DNA from 3 places in the Bradyrhizobium ingae genome. Region 3 is predicted to be linked to each of the others. Evidence: predicted binding sites of a transcription regulator. Region 3 holds the regulator's gene; each other region holds the start of a gene.
What was found. The regulator LexA, encoded in region 3, represses DNA repair genes until DNA is damaged. The targets are predictions, from matches to a motif close to TGTTCNNNNTGTGTTCNG.
Positions count from the first base shown of each region.

Region 1: a site for LexA is predicted at 2,273-2,290, ahead of ACV1FX_RS35880 (DNA recombination protein RmuC). Genes of this name have one in related genera too.
Region 2: a site for LexA is predicted at 2,085-2,102, ahead of ACV1FX_RS31520 (YifB family Mg chelatase-like AAA ATPase). Genes of this name have one in related genera too.

Region 1 covers NZ_JBVUBB010000042.1:8,820-13,205, forward strand. The annotation lists gene ACV1FX_RS35875 (AmpG family muropeptide MFS transporter) at 1-945, opposite strand, end outside; gene ACV1FX_RS35880 (DNA recombination protein RmuC) at 1,045-2,241, opposite strand; gene def (peptide deformylase) at 2,413-2,940, shown strand; gene fmt (methionyl-tRNA formyltransferase) at 3,133-4,068, shown strand; gene truA (tRNA pseudouridine(38-40) synthase TruA) at 4,206-4,386, shown strand, end outside.
Region 2 covers NZ_JBVUBB010000031.1:21,642-26,027, forward strand. The annotation lists gene ACV1FX_RS31505 (CpaE/TadZ family protein) at 1-600, shown strand, start outside; gene ACV1FX_RS31510 (tetratricopeptide repeat protein) at 811-1,590, opposite strand; gene ACV1FX_RS31515 (PilZ domain-containing protein) at 1,684-1,929, opposite strand; gene ACV1FX_RS31520 (YifB family Mg chelatase-like AAA ATPase) at 2,161-3,699, shown strand; gene ACV1FX_RS31525 (hypothetical protein) at 3,797-4,264, shown strand.
Region 3 covers NZ_JBVUBB010000004.1:392,246-396,631, reverse strand. The annotation lists gene ACV1FX_RS09070 (ComEC/Rec2 family competence protein) at 1-1,241, shown strand, start outside; gene ACV1FX_RS09065 (hypothetical protein) at 1,249-1,686, opposite strand; gene lexA (transcriptional repressor LexA) at 2,275-2,973, opposite strand; gene ACV1FX_RS09055 (molybdopterin molybdotransferase MoeA) at 3,150-4,361, opposite strand.

The DNA.
Region 1 (4,386 bases), on a different contig from region 3:
GCCGATCAGGGTTGCGGCAAGCCCCACGCCCTTCACGATCGCCGCGTAGTCGTTGCGGGAGAAGCCGAGGTCGATCACGAAGGGCGCCGTCATCGTGCCGGAGAACGCGTCGGTGAACTTGAACAGCACGACGAAAGCGAGCGCGGCGAGCGCATCCTTGCGCGACAGAAATTCCGAGAAGGCGCCGATTGCGGCGTGCAGGACGCGCGCGAAAGCGGTCTCGGTCTGCGTTGCGGCTTCCGCCTTTGCCGATTGTGCGGGCTCGGTTGCAAGGAGCGCGGTGATCGTGCCGATCAGCACCATCGCCGCCATCACCACATAGCCCCACATCCAGGCGGAGGGCTTCGGAAGGCCGGCGCTTTCGAAGCCGGATACGATGAACAGCGCGCCCGCGGTCGAGACCAGCATGCCGATGCGATAGGCCGCGACATAGGACGCCATGCCGGCGGCCTGCTCGCTCTCGGGCAGGCTCTCGACACGGAAGGCGTCGACCACGATGTCCTGCGTCGAGGACGTCGTCGCCACCAGCAGAGCGCCAAGCGCCACATAGAACGGCGAACGCGCGGGATCGGTCAGCGCCAGCAGCAGGATCGAGACGATCAGGAGGAGCTGCGAGAACAACAGCCAGCCGCGACGGCGCCCGAAGGCGCGGGTGAAGAGCGGCACGTGCAGCGCATCGACCAGCGGCGCCCACAGGAATTTCAGCGTGTAGGGCGTTCCGACCAGCGCAAACAGCCCGATGGTCCCGAGATCGACGCCGGATTCGCGCATCCATACCAGCAGCGTCGAGCCCGACAGCGCCAGCGGCAGGCCGGAAGAGAAGCCGAGAAACAGCACGATCAGCACCCGCGGCTGCAGATACACGGCCAGGCTCTCGCGCCAGGAACTGGCGGGAGCGTCGGTGGTTGCAGGGGCAGTTCCGGAAGTCGCGTCGGGTGCGGTCATGGAGGGGTGTTAGCAGATTCTGGCTGCCAGAAGTGAGGTGTCGTCGCCCGGTCAAGCCGGGCGACGACAGCGGGTGGCTGGTTACTTCATCTAAGACAATCACTCCCCCGCTTGCAGCTTGCGCGGGAATAGCTCGGGCGTGGTCGCGACGAGCCGCGGCCCCTCCGGTGCATCCGTCTTGCTGAAATCGAGCTCCTCGATGCGGCCGGCGCGCTTTTCGATCTTGTCGGCGGAGATCAGGACCTGGCGCACGTCCTCGTTCACGTCGGCAAAATGCTTCTGCAGTTTCAGCACGCGGTCGCGCAGGCGGCCGAGATCGTCGCCGAGCTTGATCACCTCGGTGCGGATCTGGTCGGCGGCATCGCGCATGCGCGCGTCCTTCATGATCTGCTGCATCACCTGGATCGCGAGCATCAGCAGCGAGGGCGACACCAGCACGACGCGGGCGCGATAGGCTTTCTGAATCACGTCATCGAAGCCGTCATGGATCTCGGCATAGACCGATTCCGATGGCACGAACATCAGCGCCATCTCCTGGGTCTCGCCGGTGACGAGATATTTTTCGGCGATATCGGTGACATGCTTCATCACGTCGCCGCGCAGCCGCTGGGTGGCGATACGCCGCTCCTCGTCGGTGCGGGCATCGTGCAGCGCGGTCATCGCCTCCAGCGGAAATTTCGCGTCGATGCAGAGCGGCCGCTGGTCGGGCAGGAACACCACGCAGTCGGGCCGCTTGCCGGTCGAGAGCGTGAACTGGAACTCGTAGGAACCCTTCGGCAGTCCGTCCTGGACGATCGCTTCCATCCGCGCCTGGCCGAAGGCGCCGCGCGACTGCTTGTTGGCGAGCACGTCGCGCAAGGTCGTCACCTGCGTGGTGAGGTCGGTGAGGTTCTTATGCGCACTGTCGATGATCCCGAGCCGCTCGTGCAGCGCGCGCAGGCTTTCCATGGTGTTGCGGGTCGAGTGCTCCATGGACTGACCGACTCGATGCGTGACCGAGTCCAGCCGCTCGTTGACCGCGCGCGCCATCTCGGCCTGGCGGCCGGCGAGCGTCTGCGCCATGGCGTCGACGCGGCCCGACGCCTCGCTCTGGACGCGCAGCATCTGGCTCAGCCGCTCCTCCAGCTCGTCGGCCCGGATGGTCTGGGCCATGGCGAGTTCCGCGCCACGCCGCGAGCCGCGCGCGATCACGATGGCGATCACCAGGAGCAGGATGAGGGCCAGTATACCGAAACCGATCAAGGCGTCGCCGGTGCGCACCGGCCAGTCGCCAGCGGTAAAAATGATCTCGTTCATGCCAGCCCTTCTAGCCGATTCGCGGCCGGGCACGAACGAAGAGGGAACGTTTATGGTTAACCAGCAGTGAATTTTTATGGTTAACGAAGTCCTAATTTTTATGGTTAGCGAATCCTTAACGGCGTTCCCGGCCGCATTGACCGCATCCGGCGCGCGGCTTAAATCGCCGCCATGGCCTTAAGAGAAATCATCATCCTGCCCGACAAGCAGCTGCGTCTGGTCTCCAAGCCGATCGAGAAGGTCACGGCGGAGATCCGCAAGCTTGCCGACGACATGTTCGAGACCATGTACGACGCGCCCGGCATTGGCTTGGCGGCGATCCAGATCGCGCAACCCCTGCGCCTGATCACCATGGACCTCGCCAAGCGCGACGAGAACGGCGAGACCGCGCGTGAGCCGCGCGTCTTCATCAATCCGGAAATCGTCGCCTCGTCCGAGGAGCTGTCGGTCTACGAGGAGGGTTGTCTCTCGATCCCCGAATATTACGAGGAGGTCGAGCGGCCTGCGAAGGTACGCGTGCGCTTCACCGATCTCGACGGCAAGCTGCACGAGGAGGATGCCGAAGGCCTCTACGCCACCTGCATCCAGCACGAGATCGACCATCTCAACGGCGTGCTGTTCGTCGACTATTTGTCGAAGCTCAAGCGCGACCGCGTGTTCAAGAAGTTCGAGAAAGCCGCCAAGCGCGCGGTGGAGTGATTTCGGTGTTGCCCGTGCTCCCCTGTACTCCCTCCCCCCTTGCGGGGGAGGGCAGGGGAGGGGGGTAGCCCAGGAAATAGTCTATCTGGGGCGAAGAACTAGTCTGCGCTCAAGCTGCGAGTGTGTGCCGTGTGGCACCCCCCTCCCTAGCCCTCCCCCGCAAGGGGGGAGGGAACGTACCGAGTTGTTGTCATGCCTCTCCGTCTCATCTTCATGGGTACGCCCGACTTCTCCGTGCCGACGCTCCTCGAGCTCGTCGCGCATGGCCACGAGATCGTGGCGGTCTACACCCGCGCGCCGAAGCCGGGCGGGCGGCGCGGGCTGCAGTTGCAACCGACGCCGGTCGAAGACGCCGCGCGAAAGCTCGGCATTCCCGTACTGACGCCAAAGACGCTGAAGACGCCGGAAGCGCTCGACGAATTTCGCGCATTCGACGCGGATGCGGCTGTCGTCGTCGCCTACGGCATGATCCTGCCGCAGGCGATCCTCGATGCGCCGAAGCTCGGCTGCTACAATCTGCATGCCTCGCTGCTGCCGCGCTGGCGCGGTGCCGCGCCGATCAACCGCGCGATCATGGCCGGCGATGCCGAGAGCGGCGTGATGGTCATGAAAATGGACGTGGGGCTGGACACCGGCGACGTCGCCATGGCCGAGCGTCTTGCGATCTCGGACACCATGACCGCAGCCGATCTGCACGATCGCCTGTCCCGGCTGGGGGCGGACCTGATGGTGCGTGCGACGGCCGCGCTCGAACGCGGCGGGCTCCAGCTCAAGAAGCAGAGCGAGGACGGCGTTACCTACGCCGCCAAGATCGACAAGGCTGAGGCGCGGATCGACTGGACCAAGCCCGCGCGCGACGTGCTGCGCCACATCCACGGCCTGTCGCCGTTTCCCGGCGCCTGGACCGAGCTTGCGGGAGCCAGCGAAAACGCGCGCGTGAAAATCCTGCGCTGTGAGCTCGCAAAGGGCTCGGGCTCGCCGGGTGACGTGCTCGACGACCAGCTCACCATCGCTTGCGGCGAGGGCGCGATCCGCATCATCGAGCTGCAGCGCGAGGGCAAGGCGCGGATGCAGGCGGCGGACTTCTTGCACGGCGTGCCGTTGAAGGCTGGCGCTCGATTTACGTAACACTGTCATACTCCGCGAAGGCGGGGTATCCAGTACGCCGAGGCTTCTCGGTTGAACGAAGATGCTGCGGAGTACTGGATCGCCCGCCCCAGTGCGCATTGCGCACACGGCGGGCGATGACAGCGAAATTGGACAAGATGCCCCGCTACAAGCTCACCATCGAATATGACGGCGCGCCGTTCTGCGGCTGGCAGGTGCAGGCGACGCAACCTTCCGTGCAGGGTGCGCTCGAGACGGCCGTGAAGGCGATGTGCGGCACGGAGGTGCGGGTGCATGGCGCGGGCCGCACCGATGCCGGCGTGCACGCGCTCGGCCAGG
Region 2 (4,386 bases), on a different contig from region 3:
GCCAAATGCACCGAGCGTCTCAGCCTGCTCGCCGCACCCGCTAGCCTTGACCGCGTCTATGATTTCGGCGCCGAAGCCTTCGACGCCGTGTTCGACACGCTGCGCATGACTACGCCCTGCATCGTGCTCGACGTGCCTCATCAATGGTCGGGCTGGACGCGTCGCGCGCTGATCAACGCCGACGACATCGTGATCGTGGCCGAGCCCGATCTCGCCAACTTACGCAACACCAAGAACATGCTCAGCGTGCTCAAGGCGGCGCGGCCGAACGATCGGCCGCCGCTCTACTGTCTGAACCAGGTCGGCATGCACAAGCGCGCGGAGATCGAGGTCAAGGCCTTCGCCAAGACCATGGAAAGTCAGCCGGTCGCGGTGATTCCCTTCGATTCGAAATTGTTCTCGACCGCGGCCAATAACGGCCAGATGATCGCCGAAGTCTCCAGGAGCCACCGCACCGCCGAGACGTTCCAGAACCTCGCCAACCGGCTTGCCGGCCGCGGCGAGGTCAAGAAGCCGAGGCAATCGCTGCTGGCGCCGCTGCTGAAGAAACTGAAGGGCAAGCCGAAGCGCGAATCCGCGCCGCATCGCAAGGCGTCGTAGGGCATGATGGCTTTTGGTTGAAACGATTGGGCCACCAGCTCGTTCAACCTCTCCCGCTTGCGGGAGAGGTCGCCGCGAAGCGGCGGGTGAGGGCTTTTTCCTCTTGGGGGTTCTCGATTGTGAAGACACCCTCTCCCCAGCCCTCCCCCCGCGGAGGAGGAAGCGCACCTTCCTCGAGGCAATCCCATCACGCTCTAGCGGCGAGCGGAGCTACTTCTCCGCGCGCTGCTGCTTCTTGATGAGGAGCTGCCGCAGCGCCGCGACCTTGGCCTGGGCTTCGTCCGGCGGCAGATCGGCCTTGACGATGCCTTCGGCCTCGGCCTGGCGTCCCTGTAGTCCGACCACGAATGCGAGATTGGCCCGCACGCGCGCGTCCTGCGGCGCGCGCTCATAGGCGCGGCGCAGCGTCGCCTCCGCCTTGGGCAGATTGTTCTGCAGCACGTAGGACAGTCCGAGATTGGACAGCACCGACGGCTCGTCCGGCACGATCTTCAAGGCGCTGCCGTAATATTGCTGCGCCTCCTCGTTGCGGCCGAGCTGATCGAGCACCGTGCCTTGCGCCGACAGGATGTGCCAGTCGGGATCCTCCGGCGTATGCGCGCGGCTCAGCACATCGAAGGCCTGCTGGAAATCGCCGTTGTCGGCGAGCGCGCGGCCATAAGCCGCAAGCAGCGGCTTGTTGCTGGAATGGGTGAGCACGGCCTGCTCGAGCACGGCGACGGCCTGCGAGCGCTGGCCGTTTTCACGCAGCGCCTTGCCGTATTGCAGCGCGACCTCGGGATCGCTTGGGGTTGCCCGGTAGCGCTCGCGCAAGGCGTCGATACCGGGCTTGGCCTCGCGGGTCTTTTCCGACCTGGTGCCGAGCGCGCCCGTGATGTCCTCGAGCCCGGTGGTCTGGCAGCCGCAAAGTCCTAACGCGAGAAGCGCGGACAGCAGCAATCGCGCCGGGGAAGAGACAAGGCACGAATACTGGGACGAACGCTGGGACATACTCTGATCTACCGTCGGCGACTGATCAGAGATGCTTTCCCGATTAACGCTAATTTCCCGTTAAGGACGGCCGTCCGGCCGCCCCAATCGATTTCAATCGATGAATTCGGCGCCGAATTCGCAGCCGATGCGCCAGCGGAGCTGGCACTGGCGGGAATAGTCCGGCGCGAAGATGATGGTGAACTGCGGCGGCACTTCGAGAAACTCCGCCACCACTTTCACGCCGCCATCGGAAATATCCGTGATCGTGCAATCCCTCGGCAGCGAGCCCGCGCCAAGATGAATCTTGGCAAGCCGACTGCACACCCGACGTTCGCTTCTCCGGCGATTTGCAAGCATCTCGATTTGTTCACTTGTTAGATCACGGCCCATCCCGCGCTCTTACAGGTACCCGACATTCGTTGGGATGTGCTGAGCGGATCGGCTCGCATTCGAGGCTTACTGTCCCCGTCCCGTTTACGCCTCGTTAGGAAGTGCCTGGAGGGGTGGATAAACGTTCCCGTATTGTTCTTGCCAGCCGAACGGCCGCCTGCTACCCTCGATTGTGCATGAGGGCAGGCTGGTTCGAGCATGGTTCAACGGGTTTCTACCGTCGCCTTTGAGGGAATCGAGGCGCGCGCCGTCGACGTGCAGGTGCAGGTCGCCCCTGGCCTGCCGGCCTTTGCGATCGTCGGTCTTCCGGACAAGGCGGTGTCGGAGGCGCGCGAGCGGGTGCGCTCGGCGCTGATCGCCTCGGGGCTGGCGCTGCCGGCACGGCGGATCATCGTCAATCTGGCGCCCGCCGATCTGCCCAAGGAGGGCAGCCATTACGACCTGCCGATCGCGCTCGGGCTGATGGCGGCGATCGGCGCCATTCCGCCCGATGCCCTCACCGGCTTCACGGTGCTCGGCGAGCTCGGTCTCGACGGCTCGATCGCGCCGGTGGCCGGCGTGCTGCCGGCCGCGATCGGCGCCAATGCCCGCGAGGAAGGCCTGATCTGTCCGGCCGCCTGCGGCTCGGAAGCGGCCTGGGCGAGCCCGGACATCCAGATCATCGCAGCACACTCGCTGATCCAGATCGCCAACCACTTCAAGGGCACGCAGGTGCTGTCGCGGCCCTCGCCGAAGGTGCATGAGGCGGCCGCCTCCCCGCTCGACCTTCGCGACATCAAGGGCCAGGAAAGCGCCAAGCGCGCGTTGGAGATTGCCGCTGCCGGCGGACATCATCTGCTGATGACCGGCGCGCCCGGTGCCGGCAAGTCGATGCTGGCCGCGCGGCTGCCCTCGATCCTGCCGCCGCTGTCGCCGGGCGAACTTTTGGAAGTCTCGATGATCGCCTCCGTCGCCGGCGAGATCGAAGGCGGCGCGCTGACCTCGCGGCGTCCGTTCCGCTCGCCGCATCATTCCGCCAGCATGGCCGCGCTGACGGGCGGCGGCGTGCGCGCAAAGCCCGGCGAGATCTCGCTCGCGCATCAGGGCGTGCTGTTTCTCGACGAACTTCCGGAGTTCGATCCGCGCGTGCTGGATTCGCTGCGCCAGCCGCTGGAGAACGGTGAGGTTTCGGTGTCGCGCGCCAATCACCGCGTCACCTACCCTGCCCGCTTCATGCTGGTCGCTGCGATGAATCCGTGCCGCTGCGGCAACGCCTTCGAACCCGGCTATGCCTGCAAACGCGGCCGCATCGACCGCTGCACGGCGGACTACCAGGCGCGCATCTCGGGTCCTCTGATGGACCGCATCGATCTGCGCATCGAGGTGCCTGCGGTGACCGCGGCCGACCTGATCCTGCCGCCGCCGGCGGAAGGATCGGCGGAAGTCGCCGCGCGCGTCGCCGCGGCGCGCGACATTCAGCGCGCGCGTTATCAGGCCGCGGGCATGCCGAACGTCCGCACCAATGCGGAGGCACCGGCCTCGGTGCTCGAGGAGATCGCCAAGCCCGACGCGCAGGGCCAGAAACTCTTGCGCGATGCCGCCGAGACCATGCGGCTGTCGGCGCGCGGCTATCACCGCGTGCTGCGGGTGGCGCGCACGCTGGCCGACCTCGACAACACCGAGACGATCGGACGGCTGCATCTCGCCGAAGCCCTCTCCTACCGCGCACTCGCGGAGGATGTACGCCAGTTGGCGTGACGCGCATTCGTATCAACCCCGCGGTAACGAGTTTCCTTTACGCTCTGCAAACCATAAGGCCCACGCGTTCATCTCGGGCCTTGGCGAGTAGAGTGTCATGTTGCGTTTCAAGTTCCTGGCTTCGGTTGTTCCCCTCATGGCGGCGGCAGTGCTGGTGCGCGGCGGCCCCGGATCGACATCGCATCCCTGCATCGCCTTCGGCGAGACACCGGTCGAGCTCGCATCGGTTCCCTGGACTGCCGGCCTGCATGTTGCCTTCACCGACGACCCTGCCCGCGCCACCGTCCGCGTCGAGATCACCGAGACGGCGGAGGCTGCGGATTTCGTCCTGGTCGATGACGGGCCGACCGCCGAGACGGACGCTTGCCAATCCGGCGCAGCAACTCGCCTCGTCGCGATCTCCGCGCATCCGAGCAGCGACGCCCCGGTGATCTATCTTTCCAGCGAAGGGCCGGCGGACTACCGCATCTATGTGCGGTCGAAGACGTTCTCGGCCCGCGATGCCGCCGCGCTGATCGTCGGCGCCGCCGGAGGACATCGACACCTGCAGGCGGCCTCGCTCTGAGGCGTTAACGTTTCGTCAACCCTGTTTCGAGCAGCCGCAAAACCTAAAACTGTTCGCAAGGTCGGACGACACATCGTCATCGCGGGCGGGCAAAGGAAGTTCAGGAAGGGTCAGGATCTTTG
Region 3 (4,386 bases):
CGTTTTACCTGCTGTTGTCCGGCGCCGAGGTCGCGACCCAAAGATCGTTCTTCATGACGGCGGTGGTGCTGATCGCGGTGATAGTCGATCGCCGCGCCATCACTTTTCGCACGCTCGCCGTTGCCGCGATGATCGTGCTCGCGGTCGCGCCGGAGGCCCTGGTGCATCCGAGCTTCCAGATGTCGTTTGTGGCAACGCTTGGTCTGGTCGCTATGGTGCAGATCGGCATGCCGAACCTGTTGGCCTCGCCGGATCATTCCACGACTGCGCGTATCGCGCTCTGGGGTGGCCGCGAGCTCGTCATGCTGCTGATGGCCTCGCTGATCGCAGGGCTTGCGACCACGCCCTATGCAGCCTTTCATTTCCACCGCGTCACGCCCTACGGCGTGCTCGCCAATCTCGCGGCGATGCCGGTGGTTTCCGCGTTGGTGATGCCCGCCGGCCTGCTCGGCTTGATGGCAGCGCCGTTCGGGCTGGATGGCGTGTTCTGGTGGCTGATGGGGATCGGCATCGACTGGATGGTCGTTGTGACGCGCTGGGTCGCGGCATTGCCGGGCGCGGTTGGCCGCGTCACCGCGTTCGGGACCGGTCCGCTGATTGCCGCCAGCTTCGGCCTTATCGTGGTGGGCCTGTTGCGCACGCCACTGCGCTGGACGGGCGCCATCGTGCTGGCGCTTGCAATTGGCTGGGCGCTGCACGTGCGCCAGCCCGACGTTCTGATTGCAGGCGACGGCCACAGCGTCGCGGTGCGCGGCAGGGACGGCCAGCTGCACCTGATCCGAACCGGCAAGGACAATTTTCTTCTCAAGGAATGGCTTGCGGCCGATGCCGATCCGCGCAGTGTGACTGATGCGTCGCTCACCGACGGTGTCTCATGCGACGAGGCCGGCTGCGTGGCGTCACTCGCCGATGGTCGTCTGGTTGCGCTCCCGCTGCGTGTCGATGCGCTGGCGGATGATTGCAGCCGCGCCGCGCTGGTCGTGACTGCAAAGCCTGCAGCAATCGATTGCGCGGCGATGGTCGTGGATCGCGACCGCCTGAAGACACAAGGTGCCCTTGCGCTCTCGCGCGAGGGCGACGGTTTCACGTTGCAAACGGTGAAAGCAAGGGGCGCAAACCGCCCTTGGTCGCCGGCTGGGGCCGGCGATAGCGATTTCGAGCTCAACCTCGCACCGCGGCCGGCCACTCCGCGCAGCAAAGATGCTACGCCGTCGGAGGCCGACCTGCAGGCCGAGGAATGAAGACGCGTCAGCCGATCGGCAGGCGCGTCGTGGGCGTCGGGGTCGTGTGCTGTTCGACGGCGGGCTGCTCTGTCTTCTCGCCGAGCGGCTGCGTCACCGGCAACTGCAGAACCGTGGCACGCTGTCCTTCGACGAGCTGCGTCACCAGCACGTAGTTGCCGTCTGGGAATTCGATCGCATCATGATGACGATCGGGAATGTGCGGATCAACCTTGCCGAATTTGCCGACGCGCGAATTGACGGTGCGCGTCCAGATCCAGCGATTGTCGTAGCGGACGTTGTCGGCGAAGGCGAGCTCGGTGCCGGGCAGGAGGCAGACGGCAACCGAGAGATCGCGCTCCGACGCAAATCCACGCGTCGAGGTGCCGCGGAAGGTTGTCGTGACGATCGTCTCGCCGACTTGAGCGGGGCGGGTCGCAACGGCATGCAGGCTGTAGTCACACATCGAAGTGCTCCTCATGCGAGATAGCCGGTCCGCGCCCCCCGGAGGCGCAGGCCTCTATCAGAGTGGAAGCCTTCGAGTGTATCGCGTTTGTGGGCAAATCTGCGGCCCGACTGCGCGCCGCCCGATCACTTTATCTTTCCCGGCAAACCAGGAACAAAGCCTCTCGCTACTAGTCTATCTTGGTTCACACCATTCACTCGCACGAGTTTTCATCAGCGGCCGGCAGGAGCGGAGTACCCCGAAGAAGGACAGCTCGCCCTGCGGCGCAGGTGCGATCGCATTGTTGGCGTTGCGGCATGGCGCACTGGTCGCCGCGTGCTCCGTCTTGCGGACGGAATGGTGGTGTTGCGCTGCGTCGCTCGTGGATGTCGAGCGATCAAGGCCGCCGAGATCACGCTCAAAATCTCTATCGCCGGGCTGTTTCCCTGCATCATAAACAGCGCCTTCGCGCCTGCGGTGCTCGAGGATCTAGCTCTGCGCAGGCGCGTGACAATCGCGTGGAGAAACGAAAACGCCGTCGTCGCGGAGCGGACAATCCATCCGCGCCGTCTTGTCGATCGATCACCGGCCGGCCGCCGGAGAGGGCAGTCAGTACTTCCGGTACAGGCCGATCAGCTTGCCCTGAATCTTCACCCGGTTCGGCGGCAGGATGCGCACCTCATAGGCGGTGTTGGCGGGCTCCAGCGCGATCGACGCGCCGCGGCGGCGGAAGCGCTTCAGCGTCGCTTCCTCGTCGTCGATCAGTGCCACGACGATGTCGCCGGTATCGGCAGTCTCGTTACGCTGGATCAGCGCCATGTCGCCATCCAGGATCCCGGCGTCGACCATCGAGTCGCCGCGTACTTCGAGCGCGTAGTGCTCGCCCGAGCCGAGCATGTCCGGAGGGACGCTGATGGTGTGGCTGCGGGTCTGTAAGGCCTCGATCGGCGTGCCGGCCGCGATCCGTCCCATCACGGGCACGGCGACCGGACGCTCGCCGTCGTCAACCGGAGCGCTTGTGCTTCGTACCTTGCCGAGATTGCCTTCGATGACGCTCGGCGTGAAGCCGCGGCGGCCGGCACCTGCGGCCTGAAGTTCGGGCAGCTTGATGACCTCGATGGCGCGCGCGCGGTTGGGTAGGCGGCGGATGAAGCCGCGCTCTTCCAGCGCGGTGATCAGGCGGTGGATGCCCGACTTCGAGCGCAGATCGAGCGCGTCCTTCATTTCGTCGAAGGAGGGCGGCACGCCGCTTTCCTTGAGGCGCTCACTGATGAACCGCAGAAGCTCGTATTGTTTGCGCGTTAACATCTTGACCAAGTCCCCCGGTTGACGTCGTTCGATTCCGAGACGCAAGATTCAGCAGAACCCGCTAGATGCTCGAAACAAATCATGAACGGACACTATATGTTCGATATGTGTTCCGCAACCACTTAATTTTGTGTGAACGCCGCCAAGGTTCGCGCCACGGACGAATCAGATTGCGTTCACACGGGAAGCCGCAACACCTCGCAAGGCGTGCCTGCTTCGGCTTTCGGTGCGAACGGCGCCCGCACGAGAAGTCCCTGTGCCATAGCGAGATTCGCAAGCAGCGAGGAGTCCTGGTGGTTGACGGGAACGGCCACGAGCGTGCCGTCCTCGCGCTCCTCGAGCCGGGCGCGCAAGTAATCCTCGCGGACGTCGTTAGGCCCGACGTCGCGCCCGAGCACGGCGCGCTCGCGGCGGTGATGAACGCGAGAGCGGCCAGCAAGAGCGCGAATCAAGGGCACCATGAACAGGAAGCCGCAGACATAGGACGAGACCGGATTGCCGGGCAGGCCGATCACCCGCATCGCGCCGAGATGGCCGTGCATCATCGGCTTGCCTGGCCGCATCGCGATTTTCCAGAACGCCATCTCGAAGCCTTCGGCTTGAAGCGCCGGCCTGACCAGATCGTGGTCACCGACAGAAGCCCCGCCGGTCGTGATCAGGATGTCGGCGCCGCTCTCGCGGGCCCGGCGGATGCCGGCGGTGGTCGCCGCAACGGTATCGGCGGCAATGCCGAGATCGATCGTTTCTGCGCCCTCGGCCCGCGCCAGCGCGTGCAGGGCGTAGCCGTTGGAAAAAACGATCTGGCCCGCGGCCGGCGTCGAGCCCGGCATCACCAGCTCGTCGCCGGTCGCGAGAAGCGCGACCCTTGGCCGGCGGCGGACGGCAAGCTCCGGATGGTTCATGCCGGCGGCCAGTGAGAGGTCGCGTTCGGTCAGCCTGGCTCCCTGTCGCAGGAGCACGTCGCCCTCGCGGAAGTCGACGCCGGCGGGACGGATGTGCCGTCCGGCGATCGCTGCCTCCTTGATCGTGACGCGCTTGCCGTCAGCGACCGTGTCCTCCTGAATCACCACCGCATCCGCGCCGTCGGGCACCACGCCGCCGGTGAATATCCGCACCGCCTCTCCAGGGCCAACCGATCCCGCGAACGGCCGCCCGGCCGCGACCTCGCCGATCACGGTGAGCTCTGCGCCTGCCGCTGCCGCATCGGCCGCGCGCACCGCATAGCCGTCCATCGCCGACATCGCCTGCGGCGGCTGCGTACGCCGCGCCGCGACGTCGTGCGCCAGCACGCGATGGTAGGCCGCATCCAGCGCGACCATCTCCTCCGCCACGGGCGCGACGCCCGCAAGCACCGCGGCAAGCGCGTCGGACACCGGCATCAGGGCCACGGGCAAAACTCCTGCTGGGAGAATA